Regions from separate parts of the Lysinibacillus sp. RC46 genome, predicted to be linked through region 3. Evidence: riboswitches for the same ligand, from Rfam matches in the RefSeq annotation. Region 3 holds a riboswitch; each other region holds the start of a gene.
What was found. Region 3 has a riboswitch for S-adenosylmethionine ahead of metK (methionine adenosyltransferase). Riboswitches for the same ligand answer to the same signal wherever they lie in the genome.
Positions count from the first base shown of each region.

Region 1: another riboswitch for S-adenosylmethionine. It lies ahead of ABH966_RS22725 (O-acetylhomoserine aminocarboxypropyltransferase/cysteine synthase family protein); the one in region 3 lies ahead of metK (methionine adenosyltransferase).
Region 2: another riboswitch for S-adenosylmethionine. It lies ahead of ABH966_RS26650 (MetQ/NlpA family ABC transporter substrate-binding protein); the one in region 3 lies ahead of metK (methionine adenosyltransferase).
Region 4: another riboswitch for S-adenosylmethionine. It lies ahead of metA (homoserine O-acetyltransferase MetA); the one in region 3 lies ahead of metK (methionine adenosyltransferase).

Region 1 is NZ_JBGCCF010000034.1:43,408-51,963, forward strand. It holds gene ABH966_RS22710 (MerR family transcriptional regulator) at 487-717, shown strand; gene ABH966_RS22715 (homoserine dehydrogenase) at 769-1,755, opposite strand; gene ABH966_RS22720 (hypothetical protein) at 2,552-2,938, opposite strand; gene ABH966_RS22725 (O-acetylhomoserine aminocarboxypropyltransferase/cysteine synthase family protein) at 3,333-4,634, opposite strand; SAM riboswitch class I at 4,752-4,865, opposite strand; gene ABH966_RS22730 (glycerol-3-phosphate acyltransferase) at 5,124-5,756, shown strand; gene ABH966_RS22735 (DASS family sodium-coupled anion symporter) at 5,943-7,424, shown strand; gene ABH966_RS22740 (succinyl-CoA:acetate CoA-transferase ScpC) at 7,596-8,556, opposite strand, start outside.
Region 2 is NZ_JBGCCF010000062.1:556-7,709, forward strand. It holds gene ABH966_RS26635 (carbon-nitrogen family hydrolase) at 1-388, opposite strand, end outside; gene ABH966_RS26640 (PhzF family phenazine biosynthesis protein) at 471-1,265, opposite strand; gene ABH966_RS26645 (pyridoxal phosphate-dependent aminotransferase) at 1,373-2,542, shown strand; SAM riboswitch class I at 2,730-2,834, shown strand; gene ABH966_RS26650 (MetQ/NlpA family ABC transporter substrate-binding protein) at 2,925-3,758, shown strand; gene ABH966_RS26655 (methionine ABC transporter ATP-binding protein) at 3,864-4,889, shown strand; gene ABH966_RS26660 (methionine ABC transporter permease) at 4,882-5,553, shown strand; gene ABH966_RS26665 (alpha-hydroxy acid oxidase) at 5,567-6,727, shown strand; partial or broken gene ABH966_RS26670 (hypothetical protein) at 6,857-7,154, shown strand, end outside.
Region 3 is NZ_JBGCCF010000030.1:24,161-32,716, forward strand. It holds gene mnmM (tRNA 5-(aminomethyl)-2-thiouridylate-methyltransferase MnmM) at 1-261, shown strand, start outside; gene ABH966_RS21490 (superoxide dismutase) at 477-1,115, opposite strand; gene ABH966_RS21495 (alanine/glycine:cation symporter family protein) at 1,277-2,779, opposite strand; gene ABH966_RS21500 (alpha/beta hydrolase) at 2,907-3,713, opposite strand; gene ABH966_RS21505 (gamma carbonic anhydrase) at 3,850-4,368, shown strand; gene metK (methionine adenosyltransferase) at 4,527-5,723, opposite strand; SAM riboswitch class I at 6,084-6,203, opposite strand; gene pckA (phosphoenolpyruvate carboxykinase (ATP)) at 6,976-8,556, shown strand, end outside.
Region 4 is NZ_JBGCCF010000004.1:162,141-170,696, forward strand. It holds gene ABH966_RS05580 (Ger(x)C family spore germination protein) at 1-945, shown strand, start outside; gene ABH966_RS05585 (hypothetical protein) at 955-1,182, shown strand; gene ABH966_RS05590 (endospore germination permease) at 1,220-2,914, shown strand; gene ABH966_RS05595 (endospore germination permease) at 3,141-5,021, shown strand; gene metA (homoserine O-acetyltransferase MetA) at 5,097-6,032, opposite strand; SAM riboswitch class I at 6,183-6,293, opposite strand; gene ABH966_RS05605 (YfzA family protein) at 6,450-6,749, opposite strand; gene ABH966_RS05610 (nucleotide excision repair endonuclease) at 7,307-7,678, shown strand; gene ABH966_RS05615 (TrmB family transcriptional regulator) at 7,752-8,534, opposite strand.

The sequences.
Region 1 (8,556 bases), on a different contig from region 3:
ACATATATTTACAAAGGAAAGACCAGTAGAAAGGGCTAGTCCAATTCCCCCATACGGACAGCCCCTTCCTCATTAACAAATTGCCATTACAGTTGCTATTCGCCACACCTTTATCGGCTGTTATTTCCATAGTACTCATTCTAAAGCATCACAAAAGACAGGAGAGCTACCAATCGTTACAGCGGTTCCAATAACTACACCTGTAAGACGAATTGATGAGAAAAAAAGACCTTGAATAACACAATGCTAGCAGCAGCTAAAATTGTCAATTCCCATGACCATTTCAGAAAGTTTATTTTACTTGGCAAAATGGTATTAGCTAATCTTCATTATTGTCCCTCGACCGTCACTACTCATTAACATTAATAATACAGATTTATCCAAAATCAAACAATTACCATTTTCCTTTTTCTTTCATTTATTAACCCATAGTAGGCTTTCTATTAAAGGGAGGTTATAATAAAAACAATAAAAGGAGCGAAATTTATGTATAAAACAATTGAAGAAACAGCCATCGAACTTGGTATGCCAGAAGATCAAGTACTTCGCCTAGTTTACGAGGGCCGTATTCGTTCAGTATACGACGGGGACCAAATACTGATTAATAGTGGGCAGTTCAGCACTTATTTTGAGCAGTTAGATCGTATTAAAGAGGAAATAGAGATTTGGCGGAATACACCTATTCCAGAGGATATTGATGTTAAAGATGAGGATTAAAAAATGCCTATCATTCAAACAATTAGAACATTGTTGAATGATAGGCATCTATTATATTGTTACGACAAATCCAGCTCGTTTACCGATAATTTCCGCATAATCCTCAACCATTACACTAGCTGTTGGATACATACCTGCCCCTGGTCCAATTAGCGTTAATGTGCCAATATAATTTGTGTCCAATGCCACAGCATTATTGACGTCATCAACTGGATAAAGTGGATGTTCTTTATCAACTAATTGTGGCCCAACCTTCGCGACCACTTTACCATCTGCTAGCTTCTCAACCTCAGCTACATGGCGATAACGCAAGCCTTTTTCACACGCTTCTTTTACTTGCTCTGCCGAAATGCTATCAATTCCGACTACTTCGACGTCAGACCAGTCTGGTTGTTCACCAAATGCCAAAGCACTTAAAATCATTAATTTTTTGAAGGCGTCCTGTCCTGAGATATCATTAAATGGATCTGCCTCCGCATAACCTAAATTTTGCGCCTCTTTTAATGCAGTTTCGAACGACCAGCCCTGTGAACGCATTTTCGTTAAAATATAGTTGGATGTCCCATTTAAAACACCCTGAATACGACTAACCTCATTGACAAGCAAAATGTTTTTCATCGTTTTAATAACTGGTACACCGCCAGCGGTCGTTGCTTCAAATCCTACAAAAACACCATTCGCTTTTGCAAGATCCTGTAACTCCAAGCCTCGTTTTGCAAACATTACTTTGTTAGCTGTGATGACATGACATTTATGTTCAACAGCGCGCTTTAAATAAGTAAAAGCTGGCTCCTCATTGACGATTGCCTCAAAAACAACCTGCATACCTGGTTCTGCTAAGACTTCATCCATACTAGTTGTCATTAAATGCGCGGTACCTGGTACACGTTCACGGCTAGTGTCTGTAACTAAAATTTTTGCTACTTCTAGCTCAATTCCTAATTTATTTTTAAGCTCTTCACGCTTTTCGTTTAATATATGGTAAATTCCTTGACCTACCGTTCCAAATCCTAATATAGCTGCCTTTATAGTTGCCATTCCTATTCCCTCCAACTTACATTCCGCAGTTTCATTATATTTATTTCGTCTCAGCTTAATTCTTACAGATTTTGAATTGTGTGCCGACTATACAAAGCAGGTCAGTTTGCCGTGTTTCTAACACTTCGTCTTCAAACAGATATTTAGTCATGGCGTTTCACTTTCGCTACAAAAAACATTCTGAATGAAGATACACTGTGAAACAAACAAATTCAAATAATTCAAAAATCAACTTAAAGAAAATTGTAACGTAAATACATACATTGCACAAGAAAAATCTTTCTAGGATGGACATTTGTTTCCTGTAGACGTGCAAAGGAAATCGTTTTCATCCCTTTTATTATATGATTTTTCACTTAAATCTATAATGATTGAACAAATATTGACGTTTCTTTACCAATTATGCCTCGGCATAATTGCGTCCGGAATCGGCTTTGTGCTTAGGCCTGCGTGATGCAGGTCAGTTAGCCGTTATCGCATGGATGCGATGATTTTAGGCTAACATCCTATGTGAGCTCTTTCCGATTCCGTGACATCCGCCGGAGGCTTTGGGCCAACTTGATGTCGTTGCCACAGGACGTGGCGTTCTTAGACTGAGTTCCTCTATTTCAGTGGATGTTTACTGAAAGAAGAAAATAAATGCCTTTCTTCTATTATATATATGTATGTAAAGACATTCATAAAAATTGTTCTTTTGAAATATATTAATAAAATTTTTTCTGTATATCTTCATCATCTAATTTAAAAAGCTCATTCCCTGTAGCAGCAGAGAATGAGCCAAATATATGAGGGATAATTAACTAGCTTTGGCTAGCAATTTATAACGATATTGTGTTAAAGCTTGTTGCACCAGTCTTATTTCCTCCTGCGTAAAATTTGGTATTGCATACGTACGTTCAACTAATTGGAATGTGCCGTATTTTAAATAATACTCTGTCGCAGGTAGAGGAATATGATTTGCTCCATAGCTTTCATAAGCTTCGAAAACTTCTTTTACTGTATAGCCTTCCTCTTTGACATAAACCATTTCCTTAAAAGCAGAATGTCCAAAGATCTCTTGCCATTTACGCTCAACTGACACAAGTATGTTTTGAATGGACATGTTGTTCACAAACACATGACCTTCATTTAATTCATAAATAAGATAAGATGCAATGTTTTGCGCACTATACACATTTCCCATTTAAAACACTCCTTTATCATCAGTTTTGTAGATAAGAGTAGCTACTGGCTGAGTAACTACTCCTCTTCATATATTCAAAAGTGGGGGAGCACTTATGAAACTAAATTAGTTTGAGCATTAATTGAAAACACTTTACCGATCAACAAGTCGGCGCTTTAAATTGGTTCTAGGTTGGTAGCCCTTCGAACACTTTTCTTATTTCCTAGTATAAAACAAGGATTTAACCAAGTCAACAATACTTATAAAATTACTAGGTATTAATTTTAAACCATTTCATTACTCTCACCAAATGAGGGGAGCGGATGATGTAGCAACGTTTGACGCATTACCAAATGAGGCCTATCGAATGAGAAAATACGTAAACGCTACAACATTAGCCAATGTATTTTATTTATTAAGCTTCTACTTCTTGTTGTGAAGCTGTTACTTGTTCAATAGCTTGTTCTAAATCTGCAATGATGTCCTCTACTGCCTCTAAACCGATTGATAAGCGAATGAGCGACTCGGTTACGCCAGTTTGGATTAGCTCTTCAGCAGATAGTTGCTGATGTGTAGTAGATGCTGGATGAATAATTAATGATTTAGCATCCCCTACATTTGCTACGTGTGAGAATAATTTCACACTATCGATTAATTTACGCCCTGCTTCACGTCCACCTTTAATGCCAAATGTAAGCACAGAACCGAAGCCATTTCTTAAATATTTTTTAGCTAAATTATGGGTAGGGAAATCTTCTAAGCCGTTGTAATTTACATATTCCACAGATGGGTGGTTTCGTAAATATTCAGCTACTGCTAATGCATTTTCATTGTGTTTAGGAATACGCAAATGAAGCGTTTCTAAACCTTGTAATAAATTAAATGCCGCATCAGCACTTAATGTTGGTCCAAAGTCACGTAGCAGTTGCACACGCAGTTTTGTGGCGAATGCTGCATCTGCTGTGTCAATACCATAACGCAAACCGTGATAAGAAGCATCTGGCTCAGTAAAGCCTGGGAAACGTCCACGAGTCCAATCGAACTTCCCTGCATCTACTACAACGCCACCTAAAGTTGTTCCATGACCACCAATCCATTTCGTTGCAGAATGAACAACGATATCTGCACCGTAGTCAATTGGTGTAGAGCCATATGGTGAAGCAAATGTGCTATCAATAATTAATGGCAAGCCGTTTTCATGTGCTATATTTGCTACTGCTTCAATATCTAGTACCTTTAAACTTGGGTTACCGTAAACTTCAGCGAACACGGCCTTTGTTTTATCAGTAATAGCAGCTTTGAAATTTTCTGGATTTGTTTCATCTACAAAAATCGTTTTAATACCGTAGTTTGGTAGTGTGTTAGCGAATAAATTATAAGTACCTCCGTATAAAGAGCTACCTGCAACAATTTCATCGCCTGCCCCTGCAAGATTTAAAATGGAAAACGCGATTGCTGCTGCACCAGATGAAAGTGCTACTGCTGCTGTACCGCCTTCTAATAAAGCGACGCGTTTTTCAAAAACATCTACAGTTGGGTTTGTAATACGAGTGTAAATATTACCAGCTTCCTCTAAGGCAAAAAGACGTTGCGCATGAGCAGTGTCTTTAAAAACGAAAGCCGTTGAGCGATATACGGGTACTGTACGAGATCCTGTTACCGGGTCTGGCTCTTGGCCACCGTGTAACAGCAATGTTTCTGGTTTAAATTTTGTCATTGTATACCTCCAAATGGTTATTTTTTTACGATGGTACCGGAGATGAGGAGGATTTTTTCAGTAGAAAACAAAAACCCTCTTCAGCTAAGAAGAGGGTTGCGGTTGCAAGTTTTCCTCCCCTTATCTGCCAGATCCAAGTAAGAATCTGTAGGAATTAGCACCTTAGCAAGTTCGTCACTTACTGGTTGCCGGGCATCATAGGGCCTATCCCTCCGCCGCTCTTGATAAGAGTATGAGATTCAATTTCCATCGTTGTTACAAAGTATAAACATAGACTTTTTCTCTGTCAATACTAAAATTTTATTTTTTCCGAAACTTCTGTCTGCTTCTTTACGTAATCCAAACACATACACTATTTTAGATATTTATTGTTTTGGTCACCAAAGCATGGACTGATTTCCGTTTCGGCTGGGCGTTTCCTAGGGGCTTCGGGCTAACACAATGTTAGAACTTTTGTGATGAACCCATTATTTGGAAAGGAGAATTTTTATGATAAAAGCCGTTATTATTTTTCTTCTTGTTGGTTATTTGATTGGCTGTATTCACGGCTCTAAAGTTGCTCAGTTTTTATCAGGGGTAGATTTAAAAATGGCCGGTCATGGCAATGCAGGTGCCTCTAATGCAACACTTTCCCTTGGCTGGAAATACGGCATATTAGTTGCACTGATCGATATCGGTAAAGGCGTTGCAGCTATAATCGGTGCACATGTTTATTTAGCAGATATAACACAATTAACAGAAGTACAAGTTTGGCTCTTCATCTATATCGTAGCTTCCGGTGTCATTCTAGGTCATAATTTCCCATTTTATATGGGCTTCAATGGCGGTAAAGGAACTGCTTCAATCATAGGAATATTACTTGCGATTGATTGGAAAATTGGCTTGTTTGCACTCATTTTATTTGTTATTTTATCTTTCGTGACGAACTATTTAATTGTCGGTGTACTTGAATTTTATCTCGTTTTTTGTACAGCCACTTATTTATGGATTCCTGGAGTTGGCCCAACGATTTTAGCCCTATTACTTTTTGGTATAGCCATCATTTTGCATATCGAAAATATTAAGCGATTGATGCTAGGAACTGAGCCTAAAGTAACTTCAGCATTCAAAAAGAAAAAATAAAATCTTTTGGATATTTTTGTCTTTTCTTTGACCGTATATTTTCTCGCAACTGCCCATTATCGCTATAAATAGAGGGTATTTCACATACTAGTTTTTTTACAATAATTAGACAAATTAACTTTCTTAATAAAGCATTTTACTAGCCGATGTGAAAATTACAGTCATGTTTAAGAAAGGATGAAAAGTATGTCTACTTCTGAACAAGCAAAACAGAAACGTAATTTGAAACCACTCTGGATTGGATTAGCCTTCGCTTCATTAATCATCATTACTTTTTTACCTAACAACGGCGATTTACCTGTAGCCGGACAACGAGCTTTGGCTATTTTAGCTTTCGCGGTCATCCTATGGGTTACAGAAGCAGTATCCTATCCCGTTAGCTCTGCCATGATTATTGCTCTCGTTACAATCTTACTAGGGCTAGCTCCGTCAATGGAAGATCCAACGAGAGCGTTAGGAACATCGGATGCATTAAAGTTAGCATTAAGCGGATTTAGTAATTCTGCAGTTGCACTAGTAGCCGCAGCTCTTTTCCTAGCGGCAGCCATGCAAATTACGAATTTACATAAACGTCTTGCGCTTTGGATACTTTCACTAGTTGGGACAAAAACGAAAGCCATTGTATTCGGTGCTATTTTAGTATCTATTGCACTCGCATTCTTTGTCCCTTCTGCTACTGCACGTGCAGGCGCAGTTGTACCAATACTACTCGGAATGGTAGCAGCATTTGGTTTACCACGTGATAGTCGACTTGCTGCTTTACTAGTCATTACTTCTGTACAAGCTGTTTCCATTTGGAACATCGGTATTAAAACGGCAGCAGCTCAAAATATGGTCGCTTTAAATTTCATCAAAGAACAATTCGGTGTAGATATTTCTTGGGGTGCTTGGTTACTTTACGCTGCCCCCTTCTCAATCATCATGTCAGTGGCTCTATTTTTCATTATGATTACACTAATTAAACCTGAAACAAGTAATATTGAAGGTGGTAAAGAAGTAATCAAAAAACAGCTTGCGGAACTTGGTCCATTAAAAGCTCCCGAAATTCGATTAATCATCACATCGGTAGTTTTACTATTTTTCTGGGCAGCAGAGGGTAAACTCCACCCATTCGATACGACAACCGTCACAATCGTTGCAATCGCCATTTTATTAATGCCAAAAATCGGAGTCTATTCGTGGAAGCAAGTTGAGCCTCATATTCCTTGGGGAACAATTATCGTCTTTGCAGTAGGAATTATGCTAGGAACAGTCTTGCTTAATACTAAAGGTGCATCGTGGTTATCAGATAAGGTATTCGGTTCACTCGGTTTAGATTCTATGCCAATTCTTGCAACAATTGCGCTTGTCACTTTATTTAATATTCTTATTCATTTAGGCTTTGCGAGTGCAACAAGCTTAGCATCTGCACTTATACCAGTATTTATCGTTTTAGCCTCAACATTAACGGCTAATGTCGATCAGGTTGGTTTCGTTATCGTGCAACAATTCGTTATTAGCTTTGGCTTCCTCTTACCTATTAGTGCACCGCAAAATATGCTTGCCTATGGTACAGGAGCCTTTACAACAAAGGATTTCTTAAAATCTGGTATTCCATTAACGATTATTGGATACATCCTAGTTCTTCTATTCTCCGCAACATATTGGAAATGGATTGGCTTATTGTAAAAAGCAGCTAGGGTTTTCTTTGGACACCTGAGCACTTGAGAGGGTTACCTGATCACTTACCGGGGTTACCGATCACTTCGCGGGGCTACCTAAGCTTTCGGGACAACATTAATAACAATCAAAAGCCTTGAAGGAACAGGTCAACTGTCCTTCAAGGCTTTTATTACTTTATTATTTCAATAAAGCAGGGTTCTTCATCGTACCATTTTTTGCGTAATTCACATGCCAGGAAAGCGCTTTTTCTAGTTCGTGTGGCGTATGGTGCCCACCTGTTGCTTCATTGGCATCGTTAAAATACTTCCATAATTGCTCACGATATTCCGGGTGTGCACAGTGATCGATAATGAGCCCAACCCGTTCTTTTGGAGCCAGCCCACGTAAGTCTGCTACTCCCTGCTCTGTTACGATAACGTCTACATCATGCTCTGTATGGTCTACATGCGATACCATTGGAACGATACTAGAAATATTTCCGCCTTTCGCGTAAGATTTTGTGACGAAAATACCTAATCGTGCATTACGTGCAAAGTCTCCAGAGCCACCGATTCCATTCATCATTTTCGTGCCAGAAACATGCGTAGAATTCACATTCCCATAAATATCTACTTCGAGTGCTGTATTAACAGAAATTAACCCGAGTCGGCGAATAATTTCTGGTTGGTTTGAGATTTCTTGCGGACGTAATACTAGCTTATCTGCATACTTTTCAAAATCACCATAAACTCGGTTTCCTACTTCTTCGGAAAGGGTAATAGAAGTAGCAGATGCGAAGTTTACTTTTCCTGCATCAATTAATTCGAATACTGCATCTTGCAGTACTTCTGAATATACTTCTAAGTTCTCAAACTCAGAATCTCTAAAACCTAATAAAACGGCGTTTGCAACTGAGCCTACACCGGATTGAATTGGTCTTAAGCTTGTTGTTAAACGACCTACTTTAATTTCTTCTCGTAGGAAATTTAATAAATGATTGGCCATAATATCTGTTTCTTCATCTGCAGGAACAATCGTTGATGGCGCATCTAAAATATCTGAAATCACTATGCCCTTTACTTTATCTAAATCTAGTGGTATGCCAATTGCGCCAAGCCGATCGGATACATTTTGTAATGGAATTGGATCACGTTTTCCC
Region 2 (7,154 bases), on a different contig from region 3:
TCATCTCATCCCCAGCTTCTAAATATAAATGCTCGTCCATCAAACGGAAAAGATGTGCCTTGTTATATTCACCTACTAACTCACCATTTTTATCAAACGTATACATCGTGTTGTAAAATTTATCGCCCTTCTTCGTTGAAACAGAGCCACCAACAATATGTACGCCAAGCTCTTTCGCTAGGTTTGATAAAAATGCTTTCGAACGATCTCCATCCACATCTGCAAGCTCTGATAATTTTTCAAGAGCATAGCCTGAATTCCACATTTCTGGTAGTACAATAATTTCTGCACCTTTTTTTGCCGCTTCACGAATCTTGTCCTCAGCGCGAGCAAAATTTTCTTCTACTTTGCCAAAACCTACGTTTAATTGGATACAACCAATTTTCATTGCTATTCCTCCTCTAGACAGTACTGTTCTGTATTTATACTACAATAAATCAACCTTACTTCCATGGTTTAAGCTCAAATATTTAGATTAATATTTCACCACTCAATACTTGAACAGCCGAACCCGCAATTGCCACATCTTTTATTTTTGGTGTAACGTACAATAATCCACCACGTTTTGAAAGCTGTTTGCTAACGATACTTTCTTTTGATAATTTTTCACACCAGTAAGGTCCTAGCGCACCATGAGTGGAACCATTTACATGATCCTCATCAATGCCTTGTGCTGGAGAAAAGAATCTTGAGACAATATCAATCCCCTCATCTTTAGAACGGCTTGTAATACAAACACCACGTACCGGGAACTGTTTCATCGCACGAAAATCAGCTTTAAAGTCTGCAATATACTCTTCGTGACTTAGCTCCACTATATAATCCAATTCTGTTTTCCCTACATATGTTGGTTTCACACCAAGCCATTCCTCAAGCTCCAAAGGACATTCAATCTCTTCTAACTGGTACTTCTTAATTGTTATTTCAACTAGTTCATTCAACCAATTTGCTTGTAAAGGACCGCTTACAGTCTGGAATGTAAGCGAAGAATTGACGGGTACAATTCCTTGTTTCCAAAGTAAAAAAGCGCTAGCGATTGTTCCATGTCCACAAATCGGTATTTCCTTTGCTGGCGTAAACCATCTAAGAAAAAAATCATGATCCTTCTTTTGGACAAAAGCTGTTGTTGGTACGGGTATCTCCTGAGCAATTTTCTGCATGGTCGACTCAGGTATTGGTGAATCAAGTAAACAGACTGCTGCGGGATTTCCCTTATAAAGTTCTGTAGTAAAAGCATTGACGATAAAATACGAGACTTTATTCAATTTTCCTCACCTCATATACTATTGGGCTCTAGACAATTACTAAAAAAAGTAATATTATGTGCATCATATCTTTAATAATTATTATATTCTGAAAAAGGTGGACATGCATGGAATTCTCAAAAAAACTACAGCTACTTCCAACTCAATTTTTTGCAGCACTTGTGCAAAAAGTAAACGCTGCTCTTGCTGAAGGGCGTGATGTTATTAATCTTGGTCAAGGTAATCCAGATCAACCCACTCCTCCACATATTATTAAAGCATTGCAGGAGGCGGCAGAAAATCCTCAAAATCATAAATACTCTCCATTTCATGGCATAGCAGAATTACGCCAAGCAGCTGCAAGTTTCTACAAACGCGAATACAATGTTGACATTGATCCTGACACAGAAGTAGCTATTCTCGGTGGTACGAAAATTGGTCTTGTTGAGTTACCGTTAGCCGTTTTAAACCCTGGTGATACTATGCTATTACCCGATCCTGGATATCCAGATTACTTATCAGGTGTCGTATTAGGCGATGTTAATTTTGAAGTTATGCCTCTTTTTGCAGAAAATAATTTTCTGCCTGATTATAATGCTTTATCCGATGCAGTAAAAGAAAAGGCGAAGATGCTTTACTTGAATTACCCGAATAACCCAACTGGCGGTACTGCAACACTTGAATTTTTCGAGGAAACAGTACGCTTTGCAAAAGAGCACAATATTATCGTAGCACATGATTTTGCCTACGGGGCGATTGGATTTGACGGCAATAAACCTATCAGCTTCCTGCAAGCTGACGGTGCAAAAGATGTCGGTATCGAAATGTATACATTATCCAAAACGTATAATATGGCAGGCTGGCGCATTGGTTTTGCAGTTGGTAACCCTGATATTGTTGCAGCCATTAACCTTATTCAAGATCATCTATTTTGTAGTCAATTCCCTGCCGTGCAACAAGCCGCGGCAGTTGCACTTACTGCTTCCCAGAGTTGCGTGGATAAGCTAAGTGCGACTTATGAGCGTCGACGAAACGTACTGATCGAAGAAGCTCAGCGAATTGGTTGGCAAGTAACAGCACCGAGAGGCTCTTTCTTTGCATGGCTCCCTGTTCCATTAGGTTTTACGAGTGAACAATTTGCCGATTTATTGCTCGACAAAGCTGATATCGCAGTAGCTGCAGGCAATGGCTTCGGTCAATATGGTGAAGGCTATGTGCGGGTTGGCTTACTTGTTAGCGAAGACCGCTTACGTGAAGCGATCAGTAGAATTGAAAAATTAAACTTATTTAACTCATGAAGTAGACTCTACCCGAAAAACTGTTCCATTAGCTCAAACTTGCTATGGGAACAGTTTTGTCTCTTTCTTGCGGATTCTTTCGCAACTAAATATTATAACAAAATAAAAAATTTTAAAAATTCAATTGACTTACTATATCCTATAATTTATATTAGTTCTATCGGATTTACAAAAAAATATTATAAATCTCTTATCAAGAGTAGCTGAGGGACTGGCCCTATGAAGCTCGGCAACCTCCTTTTTTAAGGAAGGTGCTAAATCCTGCAAACGATCATCGTTTGAAAGATAAGAGAGGACACTTTTTTATGAGCCTCTCTTAATTTTTTTAAGAGAGTTTTTTTTATTTTCAAAAACCGATAAAAAAACTTTGGAGGTATGTTTCATGAAAAAGAAAAATAAAATTTTATTAGGTTTAGCAAGTCTCACATTAGTAGCAGCATTAGTAGGCTGTGGTACTAAAGAAAATAGTAAGGATAGTCAAAGTAAGGCTATTAATGAAAATAAGATTGTAGTAGGTGTAACTTCTGGTCCACACGAACAAATTGCTGAGGTTGTAGCAAAAGTTGCCAAAGAAAATGGCTTAGAGGTAGAAGTAAAATCTTTCTCTGATTATGTTTTACCAAATACATCGTTAGCAGAGGGCGATCTTGATGTAAACAGTTATCAACACAAGCCATTCCTCGAGACATTTAACAAAGATCACAATACAGATTTAGTGCCAGTTGGAAAAACAATTTTAAATCCTCTAGGCATATACTCTGAGAAATATAAATCATTTGATGACGTTCCTGATGGTGCAACGTTCGGATTACCAAATGATCCAACAAACGGGGCTCGTGCTCTATTTGTCCTTCAAGAGGCGGGCTATATTAAATTAAAAGACGGTGCAGACTTAACAGCATCTATTCGCGATGTGGAAGAAAACAAAAAGAATTTGAAATTCATTGAATTAGAGGCTGCACAAATTCCAAAACAGCTTAGTGAAGTAGATGTAGCAGCTATTAATACAAACTTCGCTCTTGATGCTGGCATTAATCCTAAAAAAGACTCCATTCTTTTAGAATCTACGGACTCTCCATATGTGAATTACATTGTAGTACGTGCCGAAAACAAAGATGACCCAACGATCAAAAAATTTGTTGAAGCTTATCAATCTGATGAGGTACGCAATTTTATTGAAAAAGAATTCCAAGGCTCTGTAATTCCAAGCTGGTAAGTGACGATTAAGGACCATTCATAAAATCAAGAATCTGCGGGACTCCTACAGGAAAGCTAGCAGATTCTTGATTTATAGAAGGACTAAGAAAGGAGATATCACCGTATGATTCAACTAGAAAATATAACAAAAGAATTTAAAACTAAAAATGGTATCGTCAAAGCAGTAGATGGTATTAACTTGCATGTCAAAAAAGGTGAAATTCATGGGGTTATTGGCTACAGTGGTGCAGGAAAAAGTACTCTTATTCGCTGTGTCAATTTATTAGAACGTCCAACAACAGGAAAGGTATTAATCGATCATGTAGATATTACTTCCCTTTCTCTAAACGACCTTCGCAAAACTCGTCAAAAAATCGGGATGATATTCCAGCATTTTAACCTTTTAAAAACAGCGACTGTTTACAACAATATCTCGGTACCATTAAAGCTTCTAGGCTATAACGACTCCGAAGTGAAAAAACGCGTTGCAAAATATGCAGAAATTGTTGGCCTAACAGAGAAATTAGATAGCTATCCTAGCCAGCTTTCAGGTGGTCAAAAGCAACGTGTCGCTATTGCACGTGCCCTTGCCCAAGAGCCTGAGATTTTGCTCAGTGATGAAGCGACAAGTGCACTCGACCCCGAAACAACTGACGCCATTCTTGAGCTTCTCTTGAAAATTAATCGCGAGCTAGGCATCACTATTTTACTCATTACACATGAAATGAATGTTATTCAAAAAATTTGCGACGATGTATCTGTTCTTGAATCAGGGGCGGTTGTGGAATACGGCTCTGCTATAGACCTATTTTCAAAGCCTCAGCATCCAACGACACGAAAGTTTTTAAATACCATTTCTCAACGTAATTTATCCCCTTCCCTTATCGAGCAATTAAATGTTTCAGGAAGTGTTATTCGTTTAACATTCCTTGGTGAAAGTACAGGGAAACCATTACTAGCAGAAGTGAGTAAAGTTTATGATGTTCAACCGAATATTTTAACCGCCAATATCATTGAATTAAAAAACGGCATTGTCGGTAATATTGTCGTGCATCTACACGGTGAAGCACATATCGTAGAAAAAGCACTTAAGTATTTTACAGAAAACGGAGTAAGCGTTGAGGAATTAGGAGGCGAATTAAATGAATAGCATTCAAAGCTTCTTTGCAGATTGGTCAGATGTTATTGGGAAATCCATTATCGAAACCTTCCAAATGGTCGGGATTTCATTATTTTTCTCTATTTTAATAGGGATCCCATTAGGGCTTTTAATTGTTTTAACTCGCCCAGGACAATCGTTTGAAAATAAATTTCTCTATCAATTTTTCAATTTATTTATTAATATTATCCGCTCTGTACCGTTCATTATTTTACTATTCTTCATTTTACCGTTTACGAAGCTAATCGTCGGCACAACTATTGGTGTAAAAGGTGTTATTGTACCGCTTGTTGTTTATACAACGCCTTATATTGCGCGACTTATGGAAACTGCACTTTTAGAAGTTGATCCGGGTGTTGTGGAAGCTTATACAGCAATGGGTATTAAACGTCGTCATATTATTTGGAATGTCTTATTACGAGAGGCGCGCCCATCCATTATTTTAGGTTTAACGATTGCCACAATCGGTCTTATAGGAGCAACAGCAATGGCAGGAATGGTTGGTGCTGGTGGTCTAGGTGATCTCGCATACCGTTACGGTCATTTACGCTATGAGGTCGATGTAATGTATGCGACAGTGTTTATCTTAATCATTCTTGTTCAGATTATTCAATCAATAGGTAACCGCTTTGCTGCGAAGTTAAAAAAAGATTAGTAGGAGGATTATGATGACAAAGACAACACATAGCGATCTACTATTAAAAAATATTAATGCACAAGCCCCCTTTCCTATTTGCTTTGCAGATTTAGAAAAGGCAGTTGCAGAAAAAATGGAAGCTGGTCCGTTTGGTTACATCCGTTCAGGCGCTGGCGGTGAGCAAACATTAAGGAATAACCGTACAGCCTTTGAAAAATACTCTATTATTCCACGCTTTTTACAGGATGTTTCAAGTATTGATACATCAATTGAACTGTTCGGAAAAGTACACCCAACTCCGTTCTTATTTGCTCCTGTTGGCATGAACAGAATGGCGCATGACGAAGGAGAGCTAGCCGTAGCACGTGCAGCTGATCAATTAAAAATCCCTTATATTCAAAGCACAGTTTCAAGCTACGCACTCGAGGATGTGGCACAAACAGCTCCCACTGCTACTAAATGGTTTCAATTATATTGGTCAACAAATGAGGAAATTGCCTATAGTATGGCCGCTCGAGCCGAGGCTGCCGGTTTTGAGGCTATCGTTTTAACTGTAGATACAGTCATGCTTGGCTGGCGTGAAGAAGATGTTCGCAATCAATTTTCACCATTAAAGCTTGGGTATGCACGAGGAAACTATATGAATGACCCTATTTTTACTGCTTCCTTACCAGATGATTCATTTGAGTCATATGTACAAGGCGTGTTGCAAAATATATTCCATCCAACATTAAATTGGGACAATGTACGTGAATTAAAGCGCCGTTCGAATCTCCCTATTTTGTTAAAGGGAATCTTACATCCTGAAGACGCAAAACTAGCTATAGAAAACGGCATTGACGGAATTATCGTATCCAACCATGGTGGCCGCCAATTGGATGGCGTAATTGGTTCACTTGATGCACTTCCTGGCATTGTGAAAGCTGTAAATGGGCAAATTCCTGTTATTTTAGATAGCGGTGTATATCGTGGTATGGATGCTCTTAAAGCACTCGCTTTAGGAGCAGATGCAGTTGCCATCGGTCGCCCCTTCGTCTACGGACTTGCATTAGCAGGACAGCAAGGAGTCGAAAAAGTAATGACGAATTTATATGATGAATTAAAAGTTTCAATCGCATTAGCGGGGGCAACATCTATAAAAGGACTTCGCGATATCACATTGGTGAAAAAAGATGGAGTCAATAGTAAATGAATTAATACTGATGAACGCTAAAAGCAGCGTAAGAGTCGTTCACTCAAAATAAAGCGGTCCTGCATTTCGAGGTGGCGATCCGTCGCTTCGAGTGTTTTATCCGGCATTTCGGGGCGGCTTTCCGTCGCTTTGACGTTTCTATCCGTCTCTTCCGGGGGTTCTTTCCGTCACTTTGTCGTTTCTATCCGTCTCTTCGAGGGTTCTTTCCGTCACTTTGGCTCTTCTTTCCATCACTCTGTCGGGGCTATCCATGATTTTGGCTGTTCTATCCACGACTTTGGCGGGGCTATCCACGATTTTGGCTGTTCTATCCACGACTTTGACGGTTCTTTCCGTCGCTCTGTCTTCTATCCGTCTCTTCGCGGTGGCTTTCCGTCGCTTTGTCTTGTATCCGTCTCTTCGCGGTGGCTTTCCGTCACTTTGGCTC
Region 3 (8,556 bases):
CACGACATCATTACACAGCCAAATACTACGATACAAGCAATTGGAGATTTGCTAAAGATGCTAAAAATCGGTGGTCTTATTGTCCTTGTCATTTATCATGGTCATCCGGGTGGTAAGGAAGAACGAGATGCTGTAATAGATTATGTCAGTCAACTTCCCCAAAAATATGTACATGTATTAAAATACGAGTTTCTAAATCAACAAAATGATCCTCCCTTTGTGATTGCTTTGGAGAAAATGAAAGATTACTCGTTAAGTTAGTTAGAACGTTTCAATATGAGGCATGATTCCGATAAAGCATTGGAATCATGCTTTTTTAACTTCTTTCAGCAATTTTTTTCTGTAGCGAAAGCAAAGCGTCAGCTACAATTATGCCGAAGCATAATTGATTTTAGAAAAGAAAATATCCCCCGATGGCGCGGGGGATAGGGAGGAGTACTTAATTTTTACTTTCATGTCAAATTACCTTAATTAACTTAGTTAGATTTTAAAAGTGTTTGTCGTTTCATTGCATCCACATATCGCTGATTGACTTTATCCCAATCGATAGTATTCCACCAATTCGTAACAAATTCAGGTCGACGATTTTGATATTTCAAATAATACGCATGCTCCCATACATCAATAATGAGTAGAGGAATTTTCCCCTCTTTTAAAGGCGTTTCTTGGTTAGCTGTACTCATAATGGTTAATTGTTCGCCATCCAGCACTAGCCATCCATACCCACTTCCAAAGCGGGTAATCGCTGCATTAGATAGCTGATCCTGAAAATTATCAAACGTTTTAAAATAATAATCAATCGCCTTTCCAATATCAGCATTTGCCTCACCACCGCCATTGGGACTCATCAAATCCCAAAATAAACTATGGCAATAGTGTCCTCCACCATTATTTTGTACAGCTGTTTGAATATCTGCTGGTAGCACATCAAGATTGCTTAATAAATCTTCCAACGACTGATTTTGTAAATCCTTTTGACCTTCTAAGGCCGCATTTAAATTATTTACATACGTAGCGTGATGCTTAGAATGATGAATCTCTAACGTTCTAGCATCAATATAGGGCTCCAACTGATCATAATCATATGATAGTTTCGGTAAATGGAACACAGTCAATTTTTCACCTCCTCCCCAAAAAAAGTTTCTCAAAGGAAAGATAATTTCCTTAAGACAAAATATACCTTCTTTTTCTATTGCCGTCAATAGAAATTTTTTATAAAACAAAAAAGCTATCTAATAGAATGTTAAATTCTATTAGATAGCTTTCTCTTTATTGTCTATTTATTTTTACGTTTTTCATTATAATCTATCCAGAAATCTGCACCTTTAATTCCTAGTTTACGAGGATCAAAAACAGGATCTTTTCCTTCTTTTTTCTGTTTCTCATAGTCCTTTAATGCTACTATAGCAGGCTTCATAATAATTAAAATCGCTAAAACGTTAATCCAAACCATTAGACCTAATCCAACATCCCCCATCGCCCAAGCAAGATCGGATGTGCGGACTGTACCGTAAAACGCAGAAATTAAAATTGCAAATTTAGCCAGCCATATGACGACTTTCTCTGTAGCTCCTGAGAATAAATAAGCCACATTTGTTTCGGCTATGTAGTAGTATGCCATAATTGTCGTAAAAGCAAAGAAGAATAAGGCAATCGCTACGAATGGTCCACCAAAACCTGGTAGTGAAGAGTCTACTGCATATTGTGTGTATGCTGCGCCTTCTTTAATACTTTTCGCAAATGTGATTTGTTCTTCTCCAGTTAATCCGCCTTTATTGAAATCGCCAACATAAACAAATGAATCAGTACCCGCTTTTTCATCGTGTACATTATACATACCAGTAAATAAAATCATAAATGCTGTAGCTGTACAGATTAATAAAGTATCAATATACACAGAAGCTGCTTGAACGATACCTTGTTTAGCAGGATGCGATACCTCTGCAGCTGCTGCTGGATGCGCCCCTGTCCCCTGACCTGCCTCATTTGAATAAATACCACGTTTAACCCCCCATGCAATAGCGGAGCCAATAATACCACCAAAGATTTCTTGTGCACCAAATGCGCTAGAAAAAATTAATGAAAATACAGCTGGTACTTCTTTAATATTCATTGCAATAATGATGATGGCCATCAGAATATATGCTAATGCCATAAACGGTACAATGATCTGCGCAGCATTGGCAATCCATTTAATACCACCGATAATAATAGTACCTAATAATACGACAATAATAAGTCCTGTAATCCAAGTCTTAATATCGAAAGCGTTTTCAACAGCTGTAGCAATTGCATTCGATTGAACACCCGGCATCAAAATTAACATGGCAGCTAATGCGGCAACAGCAAATATAACTGCAAACCACTTTTGCCCCATTCCTTTTTCTATGTAAAAAGCTGGCCCACCACGATATTCTGTATCTTTCTCTTCTTTATAAATTTGAGCCAATGTCGACTCAACGTAAGCAGTTGCCGCACCGATAAATGCGATTGCCCACATCCAAAAAACAGCACCAGGTCCCCCCATCCCGATTGCTGTAGCTGTACCGGCAATGTTACCTGTACCTACTCGACCAGACAATGCGATAGACATCGCTTGGAAAGATGAAATCCCCTTATCCGATTTTTCGCCTTTAAACATTAAAACAAACATATCTTTAATGTGTCTTACTTGTAGGAACCGTGTGATAATTGAAAAAAAGAGCCCAATTAACAAAATGCCATAAATAAACCACGGTCCCCATAAAATCTCATTAATTTTCCCAACGATTGTTTCCATTTTCCCCCTCCAATGTGAAAAAATATTACTTTAAGTCATTATAGTATTACACTTTTCTGAAAATTACAACATTATATTCAAGTAACAAAAAGTTAGTAATTTTCTAGTTAATTGGAGAGGTAATTCACTATTCAATTATATAGCCAATTCTTCGAAGAGCATTATTAATAAAATCACGTATATAAACAAAAATCTCGTCACGCTCTACTTCATGAAATAGATTATGATAACAGTTTGCCCATTCTTTGAATTGAAACTCTGTAAATTCCATCTGATAAAGCCAATTCCGTGTTTGTTTGGTTTCAGTAATATTATCTTTTTCAGCTGTCATAACTAACATAGGCATATTAGGGAATTCAGCCTTCGGCAATAACACTAAATTGCGCATCATTTGTTGTAGCTCGCGATACCATTTCACTGAAACAACGGATGAAAAAGGAACCTCATCCTTCATCTCATCTCTACCTTCTATACTGCGCGTTAGTGATTCTAATGTAATTTCATGGGTCAGCTTCACATTGGCAGTCAGGGCACTTAAACTAGTTAAAGCATTTGATAGTTTACCTGGCAATAGATTTAAATGAAGCCAAGGTGAAGTTAAAATAATTCCTGCACATTCATATTTTCTTTTTTGCATGGTATGTAGTAATAGAGTCGCACCAAGTCCATGTCCTATTAAAAAGACAGGTAAATTATACGAAAAAGCATTCTCGATTAAATGCCTTGTATATTTGTTGTATTCTTTAAAATCCTCATCGTGAACACTTGAATATCCTACATTTACTCCATGATTAGGTAAATCCCCCATGACTATGTGGAAGCCTTCCAATCTAAGTTTTTCTATAAGCCATGCATACCAACGGTGATTTTCATATGCACCATGAAGAATAGCAACCACAGCCTTTGCTTGTCCATCAGCTTCCCATTTCCACATTTCACATAGTCCTCCTAAAAAAATAATTACACAATGATTATATCGTAATATCTTGATCATTTTAATTTTATATTTCCATCAAGTTGCGTATTTGATACGATAATATTACATCAAAGAAAGAAAAGAGGCGATCCTCATGATCTATCTATTTAAAGGTAAAAAACCCAATATTGACCCTTCTGTTTTTATTGCTGATTATGCAACCGTTACCGGCGACGTTACAATAGGTGCTGAAACAACAATTTGGTTTAACACAGTTATTCGAGGAGATGTATCACCAACAATTATAGGAAAAAGAGTTAGTATTCAAGACCTCTGTTGCTTACATCAAAGCCCCAAATATCCACTAATTATTGAAGATGAAGTAACAGTTGGACATCAAGTAACTTTACATAGTTGTACGATTCGAAAAAAAGCCTTAATAGGTATGGGCTCTATAGTATTAGACGGAGCGGAGATTGGAGAGGGTGCATTCATTGGGGCGGGTAGTCTAGTACCTCCAGGCAAAGTCATTCCTCCAAATAGTTTAGCACTAGGCCGTCCTGCAAAGGTTGTAAGAGAATTAAACGATGAAGATAAAGAAGATATGGAACGCATCATACGTGAATATGTAGAAAAGGGTCAATACTATAAATCTCTTCAACCAAAAAATTAATGTAAAGCAGCTCCACGATTGCTTGGGCAACCGAGCAATATAGGAGCTTATTTTTTTCGTTAAAAAACAGCGAAAGGGGCTAAATTAATGTTAAGCCCCTTTCTGTAATAGTATTTTAAAATATTTCCCCAGCTACTTCATTGCTTTAGCTGAATAGTTTATAAACCTGCTTTTTCTTTTAATGCGTCAGCTTTGTCTGTTTGTTCCCAAGGTACATTTAAATCTGTACGACCGAAGTGGCCATATGCGGCAGTTTGCTTATAAATAGGACGACGAAGGTTTAGCATTTTAATAATCCCCGCTGGGCGTAGATCGAATAGCTCGCGTACCCATTTTACAATTTCACTTTCCGTAACTTTTCCTGTTCCAAATGTATCAACTGCAATAGATACAGGTTGAGCAACACCAATCGCATAAGCTAGTTGTACTTCAGCTCGATCAGCTAAACCAGCTGCTACGATATTTTTTGCCACATAGCGTGCTGCATATGCCGCTGAACGGTCTACCTTAGTTGCGTCCTTACCTGAGAAAGCACCTCCACCATGACGTGCATAGCCACCGTATGTATCAACGATGATTTTACGTCCAGTTAGACCAGCATCCCCTTTAGGACCACCAATTACGAATCGGCCAGTTGGGTTGATGAAATATTTAGTATCGGCATCTAGTAATTCACTTGGAACAACTGGAGCAATAACGAATTCTTTTAAGTCTGCTTGAATTTGCTCAAGTGTAGCTTCTTCATCATGCTGTGTTGAAATTACAATCGTATCAACGCGTACTGGTACATTGTTTTCATCATATTCAACCGTTACTTGCGTTTTTCCATCTGGACGTAAATATGCTAGTTCACCAGATTTACGTACTTCCGTTAAACGACGAGCTAATTTATGCGCTAAACTAATTGGTAATGGCATAAGCTCTGGCGTTTCGTTACATGCATAACCGAACATTAAACCTTGGTCACCTGCGCCAATTGCTTCAATGTCAGCGTCTGTCATAGAGCCTTCACGCGCCTCTAATGCTTGGTCAACACCTTGAGCAATATCAGGTGATTGCTCGCCAATAGCAACAAGAACTGCTAGGTTTTCAGCATCAAAGCCGTATTTCCCACGTGTATAACCGATTTCTGCTACAGTATCACGAACGATACCTTTAATATCTACATAAGTAGAAGTAGTAATTTCTCCTGCTACTAATGCTAAGCCTGTTGTTACTGTTGTTTCACACGCTACACGCGCGTTTGGATCTTCTGCTAAAATAGCATCTAAAATGGCATCCGAGATTTGGTCACAAATTTTGTCTGGATGTCCTTCTGTTACACTTTCTGATGTAAACAGTCGACGGTTTGTCATTTGATTTTCCTCCTATTACTTTTACAAATAATATTTGCGAATTAATACGGTACTCATTACCCATGTCAAGTTCGCCCCTAAGGATTGAACTCTCAAGCCGTTGTTGCTGTCGTTGCACTTTCGCACAGTAAACATTTGTTGCTGTCATTGCACTTTCGCACAGTAAAACAGTTGTTGCTGTCACTACGCTTCCGCACAAATAAACAGCTGCTGCTTTTAACACGAGGATTTTTGAAAGATCCGTCATTATAATAAGGAAAGGACTGTATACTTACCTTTAATTCGTTTTTAACAATAAAAAAATCCTTTTCTCACGCTTACTTAACATGAGGAAAGGAATAATGACTTCGTAACCTTTCACTCTTATCGTTCAAGGGAGTTTCCCCTTGCATCAGATTGGCACCAGCGCATGTCGTGAAATAGTTCATGCAGGTTGCCGGGTTTCACAGGGCCTGACCCTCCACCAGCTCGGGATAAGAGTATCCGTTCAATATCTCATAATACGTAAAAGGTCGAACATTGTCAAATATTTTTAACTTCTTTCAGCGGGTGTCCAACATCGTGCTGTTGCTGTTGCTGTCGCTTCGCTTTCGCACAGACTAAAACCCTTTGCTGACGCTACACTTTCGCGCAAAAAACATTGTCAGGCCCAAGCACAAAGCAGATTCCGGACGCATTGTTTATCTGTAGCGAAAGTAAAGCGACAGTTACAATTATGCCAAGACATAATTGATTGTATTCTTATAAAGAAAGTATGGGATTTATATAGAAACAAATTTGGATTATACTGTAATTTAAAACAAAATAATCCCTACTCTCCACCTTACATCATGTGTTAACATATGTGTAACCCTTTACAGCACATTTTGTAGCAAAAGCAAAGCGTTAGCTACAGAACATGTGGTGGATGAATATGATTGTAGCCCCTTTTCAGTCGAAGACAAGCTCCAACTAATAAAAAGCAAGCTAAAACTTCACATCCTGTGCGAACCCCATGTTAGCCCAAAGCTTCCAAACACAATTTTTGCTGTGTCGAAAGTGAATGTGTGATCACTTATTATAAATAGGGTAAAAAGCATTATCAAAACAAATCAATTTACTTTTTGTCGTTTTCTTGAAAAGTAATAAAATCTGAAAAATAATTTCTGAATTAGTATAGATTATTTAAGCAATTGTGTTATACTATTTTTGAAATTAAGAAAATCTCCCTCAAACTCTAGGGAATACTATAAAAAAGGATGGTATTTAATCGATGAATTCAGTAGAAATTGCAAACGAACTGAAGGAATTATTAAGCGGCGGTAACATTAATGTTCAACTTTCAGTACCACAATTAGCTGAAAAGGCTACTTCTCGTGGTGAAGCTATGTTAACAGTAGATGGCGCAGTTCGTGCAGAAACTGGCAAATACACTGGTCGTTCACCTAAAGATAAATATACGGTAGAAGAAGATAGCACAAAGGATAAAATTGACTGGGGCAAAGTTAACCGACCAATTTCTTCTGAAGTGTTCGATAACTTATATGTAAAAGTAGTAAAATATTTAAAAGAACGTGACGAATTATTCGTATTCAAAGGCTTTGCTGGTGCTGACAAAGATTCGCAATTAAGCATCCAAGTAATCAATGAATATGCTTGGCACAATCTTTTCGCCCATCAATTATTTATCCGTCCAACTAAAGAAGAATTAGCTTCTCATGTTGCTGACTTCACAGTTATTTCAGCTCCTAACTTTAAAGCAGATCCTGCTATTGATGGCACTGCTTCTGAAACATTCATCATTGTATCACTTGAAAAGAAAATTATCCTAATCGGTGGTACTGAATACGCTGGTGAAATCAAAAAATCTATTTTTGGTATTATGAACTACTTGTTACCACAACAAGGCATCCTTTCAATGCATTGCTCAGCAAACGTTGGTGAAGCTGGTGATGTTGCATTATTCTTCGGTTTATCTGGTACTGGTAAAACAACTTTATCAGCTGATCCTGATCGTAAGCTTATCGGTGACGATGAACATGGTTGGTCTGATAACGGTGTATTCAACATTGAGGGCGGTTGCTATGCAAAAACAATTAACCTTTCTGCTGAAAAAGAACCAGAAATCTACAACGCAATCCGCTTCGGTTCTGTACTAGAAAACGTAGCTGTTGATCCAGAAACTCGAGTTTGTGACTATGATGATGGTTCATTAACAGAAAATACGCGTGTAGCTTATCCAATTCAATACATTGAAAATATTGTTGATCCATCTGTTGCAGGTCACCCAAAAACAATCATCTTCTTAACAGCTGATGCATTTGGTGTATTACCTCCAATCAGTAAATTAACAAAAGAGCAAGCAATGTACCACTTCCTAAGCGGTTTCACATCTAAACTTGCTGGTACAGAACGTGGTGTAACGGAGCCAGAACCAGTATTCTCAACTTGCTTCGGTTCTCCATTCCTTCCACTTCCAGCAACAGTTTATGCTGAAATGTTAGGTCAAAAAATTGACGAGCACGGTGCACAAGTATACTTAGTGAACACTGGTTGGACTGGTGGCGAATACGGAACTGGTAGCCGTATGAAGCTTTCTTACACTCGTACAATGGTACGTGCTGCAATTGACGGCAAATTAGCTAATGTTGAAACAATTCAAGATTCAGTATTCGGTTTAAACATTCCAACTTCTATTGAAGGTGTACCAACTGAAGTGCTTAATCCTCGTGATGCATGGGCAGATAAAGCTGCTTATGATAAAAAAGCTTCTGAACTTGCTGGTTTATTCAACGAAAACTTCAAGAAATTCTCAAATGTTTCTGAAGCTATCACTAAACTTGGCGGTCCATTA
Region 4 (8,556 bases), on a different contig from region 3:
ACAACAGTAACAGCTAGAAAACTTTATTTTGCTCATCTTCAAATAGTTGTGCTCGGTAACGAATTGGCAGAAGAAGGAATTAACGAACCGTTAGATTTGGTTTCAAGAGATCATGAATTCAGAAATGATTTCGATGTCATCGTTGCCCATGACGCGACTGCCGATGAAGTATTAAATGTATTAACACCTATCGAAAAAGTACCAGCAAATAAATTACTAAATTCTCTTAAAACGTCAGAGAAAACTTGGGGTACAACCGAATCCATAAAAATTGATGAATTAATCAATACTTTAAATACTAAAGAAACTAGTGTAGTCATGTCTGCTATTGAAATACAGGGGGATAAAAATATTGGCAAGGAGCAAACGAATGTTAAAAGATCGAAATCTCCTGTGCTATTGAAGTATGCGGGCTTAGCTGTTTTTAAAGAAGGTAAACTCATTGGGCTTTTAACGGAAGATGAGAGTAGAAGCCTAGGTTTTTTAAAGGACAAAATAGACAGTACAATTGAAATTCTTGCTTGCCCTAAGGGTGGTACGTTAGCAACAGAGATTACTCACTCAAAGACGAAAGTAAAAGGTAAATTTGAAAATGGAGCTCCCAAAATCGATGTTGTTATAGATGTTAACCAAAATGTCGGAGAAGTTCTATGTAATATAGACCTTACGAAAGAAAAATCGATTCACTTAATAAATAAAAAAACAGAAGAACTTATTAAAAAACGAATCGAAGAAACAATTCGTTCAGTTCAACAAAATTACCAGGTCGATATTTTTGGTTTTGGTGAAGAACTTCATCGCACAAATCCTAAAGAGTGGAAAAAAATCAAAAAAGACTGGCTAACGATATTTCAAGAGTTACCAGTCAAAGTTAAAGTACATGTCAACACACAAGGATTAGGAACGATGGAAAACTCATTAGTGAATAAGACGAAGGGAGAATAAGCCATAATTATGACGATATTCATACTAATAATTTCTGCTGTTATTGCCTTTGCCTTCATTCCAAAATTAAAAAAAAATAAAGAAACGAAAACGATTGTTATTTTTTCGATTTTTTTATTGATCGGCGCTGCATTAAATATTGGGGTCTCATTAAGAATCAAAATTCCAAGCCCACTTGATTTGATTACCTTTATTTTTTCACCTATTAAAGAGTTAATCGTCTCCCTGATAAAATAAGAGGGAACTTTATGTTAAGAGAAGGGGTTTCGTTCATATGGAAAAAGAAATAATTAGTTCAAGACAATTTATGATCATTACCCTTCTCTTTTCAATTGGGACAGCCATTTTAATTCTCCCTGCTAGTGTAACAATCGAAGCAAAGCAAGATGCATGGATTGCAGCTATCATTGGTGTCGTTTTAAGTTTACCCTTAATAAAGCTTTTCGTTACTCTAGGAAAACGGACACCTACCCTTACATTTATAGAGGCTAATGAAAAGATACTAGGTCGTTTTTTCGGAAAATTAACTTCGATTGGCTTTATTCTTATAGCCCTTCTTTCTGCAGGTGAATTATTATATTTCATTGGAATTTTCATGAAAACGGAAATCATGCCAGAAACACCTACGATGGCCTTTGCATTTCTGTTCAGTATTATCATTATTTATGCTGCATTTCTCGGAATTGAAGTTTTTGCCCGTTCTGCAGAAATACTATTTCCTGTATTTATTTTAATTTTTATTTTCTTTGTAATTTGTATTTCACCATCCATCAAGATTGAAAATTTACAGCCAATATTGGAAACGCCAAAAAAATCAATATTCTTTAGTATGATTCGATTTATAAGTCTTTTTTCATTCCCACTTGTCATATTATTAATGATTTTCCCTTCTGCAGTTAACGTCCAAAAATCTGCACAAAAAGGCTTTTACATTGGTTCAATTATTGGAGGGATTGTCTTAGTTACTATCATTACACTGTCTATCCTTGTCCTAGGTCCGGCAAATACAGCAGCTAGGACATTTCCAAGCTATTCATTAGCTCAAAGAATTTCAATCGGGAATTTTTTGCAGCGTATTGAAGTTATTATGGCAACCATGTGGATTATTTCAATTTATATTAGAACTTTTATGTACTTTTACGCTGCGGTCGTCGGCATCGCACAAATATGTAAAATTAACAATCATCGACCGCTCATTTTTCCATTCGGAATGATTATCCTTGGACTTTCACAAATTGTTCATCCTAATATCATTCATTCAGATATTTACAATAGAGACACATGGCCTATATTTTCCTTCGTTTTCATGGTTTTTTTACCATTAGTTTTATTAATTGTCGCGAAGATTCGCAAAATTAACGGTAATCAAGGAAATAATACGAAAAGTAATTGTAGTACACAGAATGAAAGTGGTAGTAATAACGGAAATGCTACACAAGGTGCAAGTAGCAATAATAACGATACTTCTTCACAGAGTAATAGTACTAGCAATGGCGGAAATGATACACAAGGTGAAAGTAGTAATAATAACGATACTTCTTCACAGAGTAATAGTACTAGCAATGGCGGAAATGATACACAAGGTGAAAGTAGCAATAATAACGATACTTCTTCACAGAATAATAGTACTAGCAATGGCGGAAATGATACACAAGGTGCAGGTAGCAATAATAACTATACTTCTTCACAGAGTAATAGTACTAGCAATGGCGGAAATGATACACAAGGTGAAAGTAGTAGTAATAACGATACTTCTTCACAGAGTAATAGTACTAGCAATGGCGAAAATGCTACACAAGGTGAAAGTAGTAGTAATAACGTTAATTGTACTCAAAATGAAAGTAGCAGTAATAGTGAAAATCCTTCACCGAGCAAAAGTGATAACGCTTCAAGCAATACTACACAGAATGATAGCGATACCGGGAATACTCCAAACAGTGATAAAAATAAAGATTCTCCAGAAAGTTAACAGCATAGCAAAAAAAGGAATCAAACGAATGATTCCAAAATTTTTAAAAATAAAGAAACAAAAACAATTGTTATTTTTTCGATTTTTTTATTGATCGTCGCTGCATTAAATATTGAGGTCCATTAAGGATCAAAATTCCAAGCCCATTTCACCAATTAAAGATTTAATTGTCTCCTTGATAAAATAATAAGGAACTTTATGTTAAGAGAAAAGGGGTAGCGTTCATATGGAAAAAGAAATAATTAGCTCAAGACAATTTATGATCATTACCCTTCTCTCTTCAATTGGGACAGCTATTTTAATTAGCCCTGCTAGTGTAACAAGTGAAGCGAAACAAGATGCCTGGATTGCAGCGATTATTAGTGTCGTTCTAAGTTTACTCTTAATAAAGCTTTTCGTTACTGTAGGAAAACGGACACCTACCCTTACATTTGTAGAGGCTAATGAAAAGATATTAGGTCGTTTTTTCGGAAAAATAACTTCGATTGGCTTTATTATTCTATCCTTTCTTTCTGCTGGTGAATTATTATATTTCATTGGCATTTTCATGAAAACAGAAATTATGCCAGAAACACCTATGATGGCCTTTGCTTTTCTGTTCAGTATTATCATTATTTATGCAGCATTTCTAGGAATTGAAGTTTTTGCCCGTTCTGCAGAAATACTATTCGCAATGTTTATTTTAATTTTTATTTTTTTTGTAGTTTGTATTTCACCATCCGTCCATATGGAAAATCTACAGCCAATAATGGAAGTACCAGCAAAATCATTATTCTTTAGTATTATTCGATTAATGAGTATTTTTTCATTGCCACTTGTCATATTGTTAATGATTTTTCCTTCTTCTGTTAACGTCCATGAATCAGCCCAAAAAGGTTTTTACATTGGCACAATTCTTGGAGGGATTGTCTTAATTGCTATCATCACACTGGCTATCCTTGTCCTAGGTCCAACAAATACTGCTTCTAGGACATTTCCTAGCTATTCATTAGCCCAAAGAATTTCAATCGGGAATTTTTTGCAGCGTATTGAAGTTATTATGGCAGCAATGTGGATAATATCAATTTATATTAAAACTTTTATGTTTTTTTACGCTGGGGTCATCGGCATCGCACAAATATGTAAAATTAACAATCATCGACCGCTCATTTTTCCATTCGGAATGATTATCCTTGGACTTTCACAAATTGTTCATCCTAGTATCATTCATTCAGAAATTTACAATAAAGAAACCTGGCCTATTTTTTCCTTTATTTTCGCTATCTTATTACCATTAGTTTTACTACTTGTCGCGAAGATTCGCAAAATCAACGGTAATAATACAAAAAGTAATTGTAGTACACAGAATGAAAATGGTAGTAATAACGGTAATGCTACTCAAGGTGCAGGTAATACTAATAACGATAATTCTTCACAGAGTGATAGCAGTAGCAATGCTGGAAATGATACACAAGGTGAAAGTAGTAGTAATAACGGTAATTCTACTCAAAATGATAGTAGCAACAATGGCGGAAACTCTTTACAGAGTGAAAGTAATAGTAATGACGAAAACTCTACTCAGGGTAATAGTAGCAACAATGGCGGGAATTCTTCTCAAAGTGGAAGTAGCAGTAATGGTGGAAATGCTACACAAAGTGAAAGTAGCAATAATGCCGGTAATACTACTCAAAATGAAAGTAGTAGTAATAACGATAATTCTACTCAAAACGAAAGTAGCAACAATGACGGAAATGCTACTCAAAGTACAAGTATTAGTAATAACGATAATTCTACTCAAAGTGATAGTAGTAGCAATGCCGGTAATACTACTCAAAATGAATGTAGTAATAATAACGATAATTCTACTCAAAGTGCAAGTAACAATGGCGGAAAAGCTACACAAAAAAGTAATAGTAATACTGATAATTGTGCTCAAAATGAAAGTAGTAGCAATGCCGGTAATACTACTCAAAATGAAAGTAGTAGTAATAACGATAATTCTACTCAAAGTGCAAGTAACAGCGAAAATCCTTCGCAGAGTGATAGTAGCAACAATACTACACAGAATGATAGCGATACCGGCAATACTCCAAGCAGTGATAGAAATAAAAATTCATCAGAAAATTAACAGCATAATGGCGTGAAAAAATGATGACCCTGAAATATCAAAGTCATCATTTTTCTTTATTGTAATTGAGCGGTTTTAAATATGATATTCAATCTGATCGACAAAATCCCATTCGTATGGTGTTTCTTGGTAAACATAGTAGTTCAACCAATTCGAGAATAATAAATGTGTATGGGCGCGCCAAGTATTAATCGGTTCATTTGCAGGATTATCATGTGGGAAATAATTTACTGGTACATCAATATCTAATCCTTTCGCAACATCACGACTATACTCATCAGCTAAAGTTGTTGCATCATATTCAAGATGACCAGTAATCATAATGTTTTTATTATCCTTAGATTGCACAATGAAAACACCAGCATCTTCAGAATAAGATAGTAATCGTAAATCGGGATGGCTAAGTACTTCATCAATTGATACGGATGTATAACGTGAATGTGGTGCAGTAAATGAATCACTAAAGCCACGTACTAAGTCCACTGTTAAATCCGTAATAACATGCGAATATACACCTGAGCATTTAGCAGGCAGCCCAATTTTACCAATACCGTAATGATGATATAACGCTGCCTGTGCACCCCAACATATATGTAAAACCGATGTTACGTTTGTCTTGGACCAATCCATAATTTCAGAAATTTCCTGCCAGTAGTTCACTTCTTCAAATTCCATTTTTTCTACTGGTGCACCCGTAATAATCATGCCATCATAGCGGCGATGACGAATTTGATTGAAAGTCGTGTAAAATAACTGTAAATGTGATTTACTAACATTTTTTGATTCATGCGTAGCTGTATTTAAAAATGTAATATTCACTTGTAATGGTGTATTCCCCAATAAACGAAGTAATTGCAGTTCTGTTTTTTCTTTTTCTGGCATTAAGTTTAAAATTAATATATTTAACGGACGAACTTGTTGAGTTTTCGCTCTGTCCTCTTCCATTACGAAGATTTTTTCCTCACGTAAATGTTCTCCAGCTGGTAAGTTTTTCGGAATATTAATTGGCATCTTGCATTCCCCTCTCTAGTTAAAATCAATTGGGCCTTAGTCTCCATGCACAGGCCCTGTTCAAAACTCATTAAGTCTTCTTTTTCGATGAAATTAAAAAATCCTCCTCATTCCATTTGAGATAGAATGAGAAGGATTTTTCCACGTTCACTCTTATCTCTCAAAGGACAAATCCTTTGCTGGAATTAGCACCTTTCTAACTTTCGTTAGAGGTTGCTGAAGCGTCATCGGGCCAAATCCCTCAACTTCTCATGATAAGATTATTTAATTAAAAAGAATTGTAACATGAACAATTAAGAATATCAATAATACATAGAATATTTTGTTATTAATCATGCATGTCATTATGTTTTTAGGGAAATTATAGTTTAGTTATTTATCTTTACACCCTAGTGATACTTTTGCTATAGTCTTTACTTATGTAGACCTTGGTGAAAAAACACTTTTTATCGCCTCTATTATTCCAAACACAAGAAAGATGCCAAAAAAGATAGTAAGTAAATTGAAATTTGGTGTTTCATAAAAAGTAAACCACTCTTTGAAAATTGAAGATTCCGTAATTCTTCCAATAAACGTTCCGCCAATATCTCTATAATTAGGTATCCATCCTGTTGCTTCACACGTAATAAAGATTATCTGTGACAATAAAAATACACCAATAGAAGACACCCAAGTTTTTTTCAAAAATGGAATTGGATTTTTTTGTTTATTAGCCAAGTTATATCCCCCCTCTAATTGTTATACGTAAAATTCAGGAATAAATTTCAAAATTAAACATATATTCTCTTTTTTAGATAATCCTATCAATTATATTTGTCGATGAACGGCTTAATCATGTATTTGTAACTATTGATACTTGCTTGAGTCGTATTGTTGAATTTTCTGTCTGCAATAAAATCATCATAAGCAAACTTTAACAGCATAAAAAAATACACCTCTCCTCATCTAAATTAATAGACAATAAGAAGTGTATTATTAATAACAAATAAACTTTAATCTACCCAACATCTTATCATGTACTTCAAACCCTTGGTACGACTGGGTTTCTAAAACAATCCCTCAATTTCTCATGATGAGATTATTTAATTAAAAAGAATTGTAACATGAACAATTAAGAATATCAATAATACATAGAATATTTTGTTATTAACCATGCATGTCATTATGTAATTTGTTTAACACTAATCTTGAATGTTTACATTCATTATTTGATGGTAAACATGCTGTACTTATGTTAACATATACCTTTAGTAACAGAGAGGAACGTGAATACTTTGATTAAAATTGAATTTCCAAAACCAGATTTAGTAATTCGCCAACGCGAACAAGATTTAAAGCCAGGTGATGTACCAATCACACCGTACCATGGTTTTATTGATTTCCATAAAATCACACGTGAAAACGGTGGTATTTTCTTATTCTACAATGAAGAGAACGAACTATTATTTGTCGGTAAAGCACGTAAAATTCGTCAACGTATTAAAAAGCATTTCGAGGACAATGTGTCACCGATGAAAAATCACCGTAATGAAATTTTCAAAATTGAAGTGTATGAAGTGGAAGATCCAATGGAACGTGAAATTTACGAAACATACGCGATCAATTCATTCCGCGCTAAATACAATGTTGATAAAGTATTTTATTAATATTTAACGAAAAAAAGAATCTGCTCGCCTTCTGTAATGTACATGACGGCTTGCAGATTCTTTTTCAATACTTTCATTCTAAGAAAAATGCTTTACGTTCTTTAGTAATCCATTCCTCAAGCTCCGTATCATCGCGCTTTAAAAGGCGATTAATAAGCACGTCATGCCATATATAATCCTCTAATAAATATATATGAACAGGATCATTGGTAATAAAAGCCGTTTCCTGATTTGACGGAGAGTGACCATAAATCATTTGCTTGCCATCTACCGATAAAATAAACCAATGAGGTGTAGACGCATTCCTCGTATAGCGAGTGATACGGTGTTGGTCAATAGAAGCTAAATGGTCCTCCACATACAAGGTAATTCCATGAACAGGGATATGTTTCGCTATCTCATGTATATCTTCCCGCAATTCTTCATACATATCTTCCCACATTGATAATATGACTTTTTTCTCCGCCTTTTTTAATAAAGACTGACAATAATTAACGATTGCCTCTTTGCCTTTTAATGTGACAACCTTATGCTCCGCTTCCTGCTCTTTTACCTCTAATTTTTCTAATTGATCACTAATCGATGTGAAATTTGACTGCCAACGTTGTTGAATTTGTTGTAAAAACACAGCGACAGGAATGGAAGAGTATGTCGTTTGATCTGCCGTTTCTTCTTTCAATACTAACCCTTTTTCAACAAGTACATCAAGTATGTCGTATATTCTTGCACGAGGGATACCGGAGTTTTTACTTACTTGATAGGCACTAACATGACTATTTTGGACAAGTGCAGTATAGGCCTTTGCTTCATATTCTGTGAATCCCAATTCTTTTAATTGGGCGATTAATAATTCCATCGAATCCCTCCATTACCTCTAT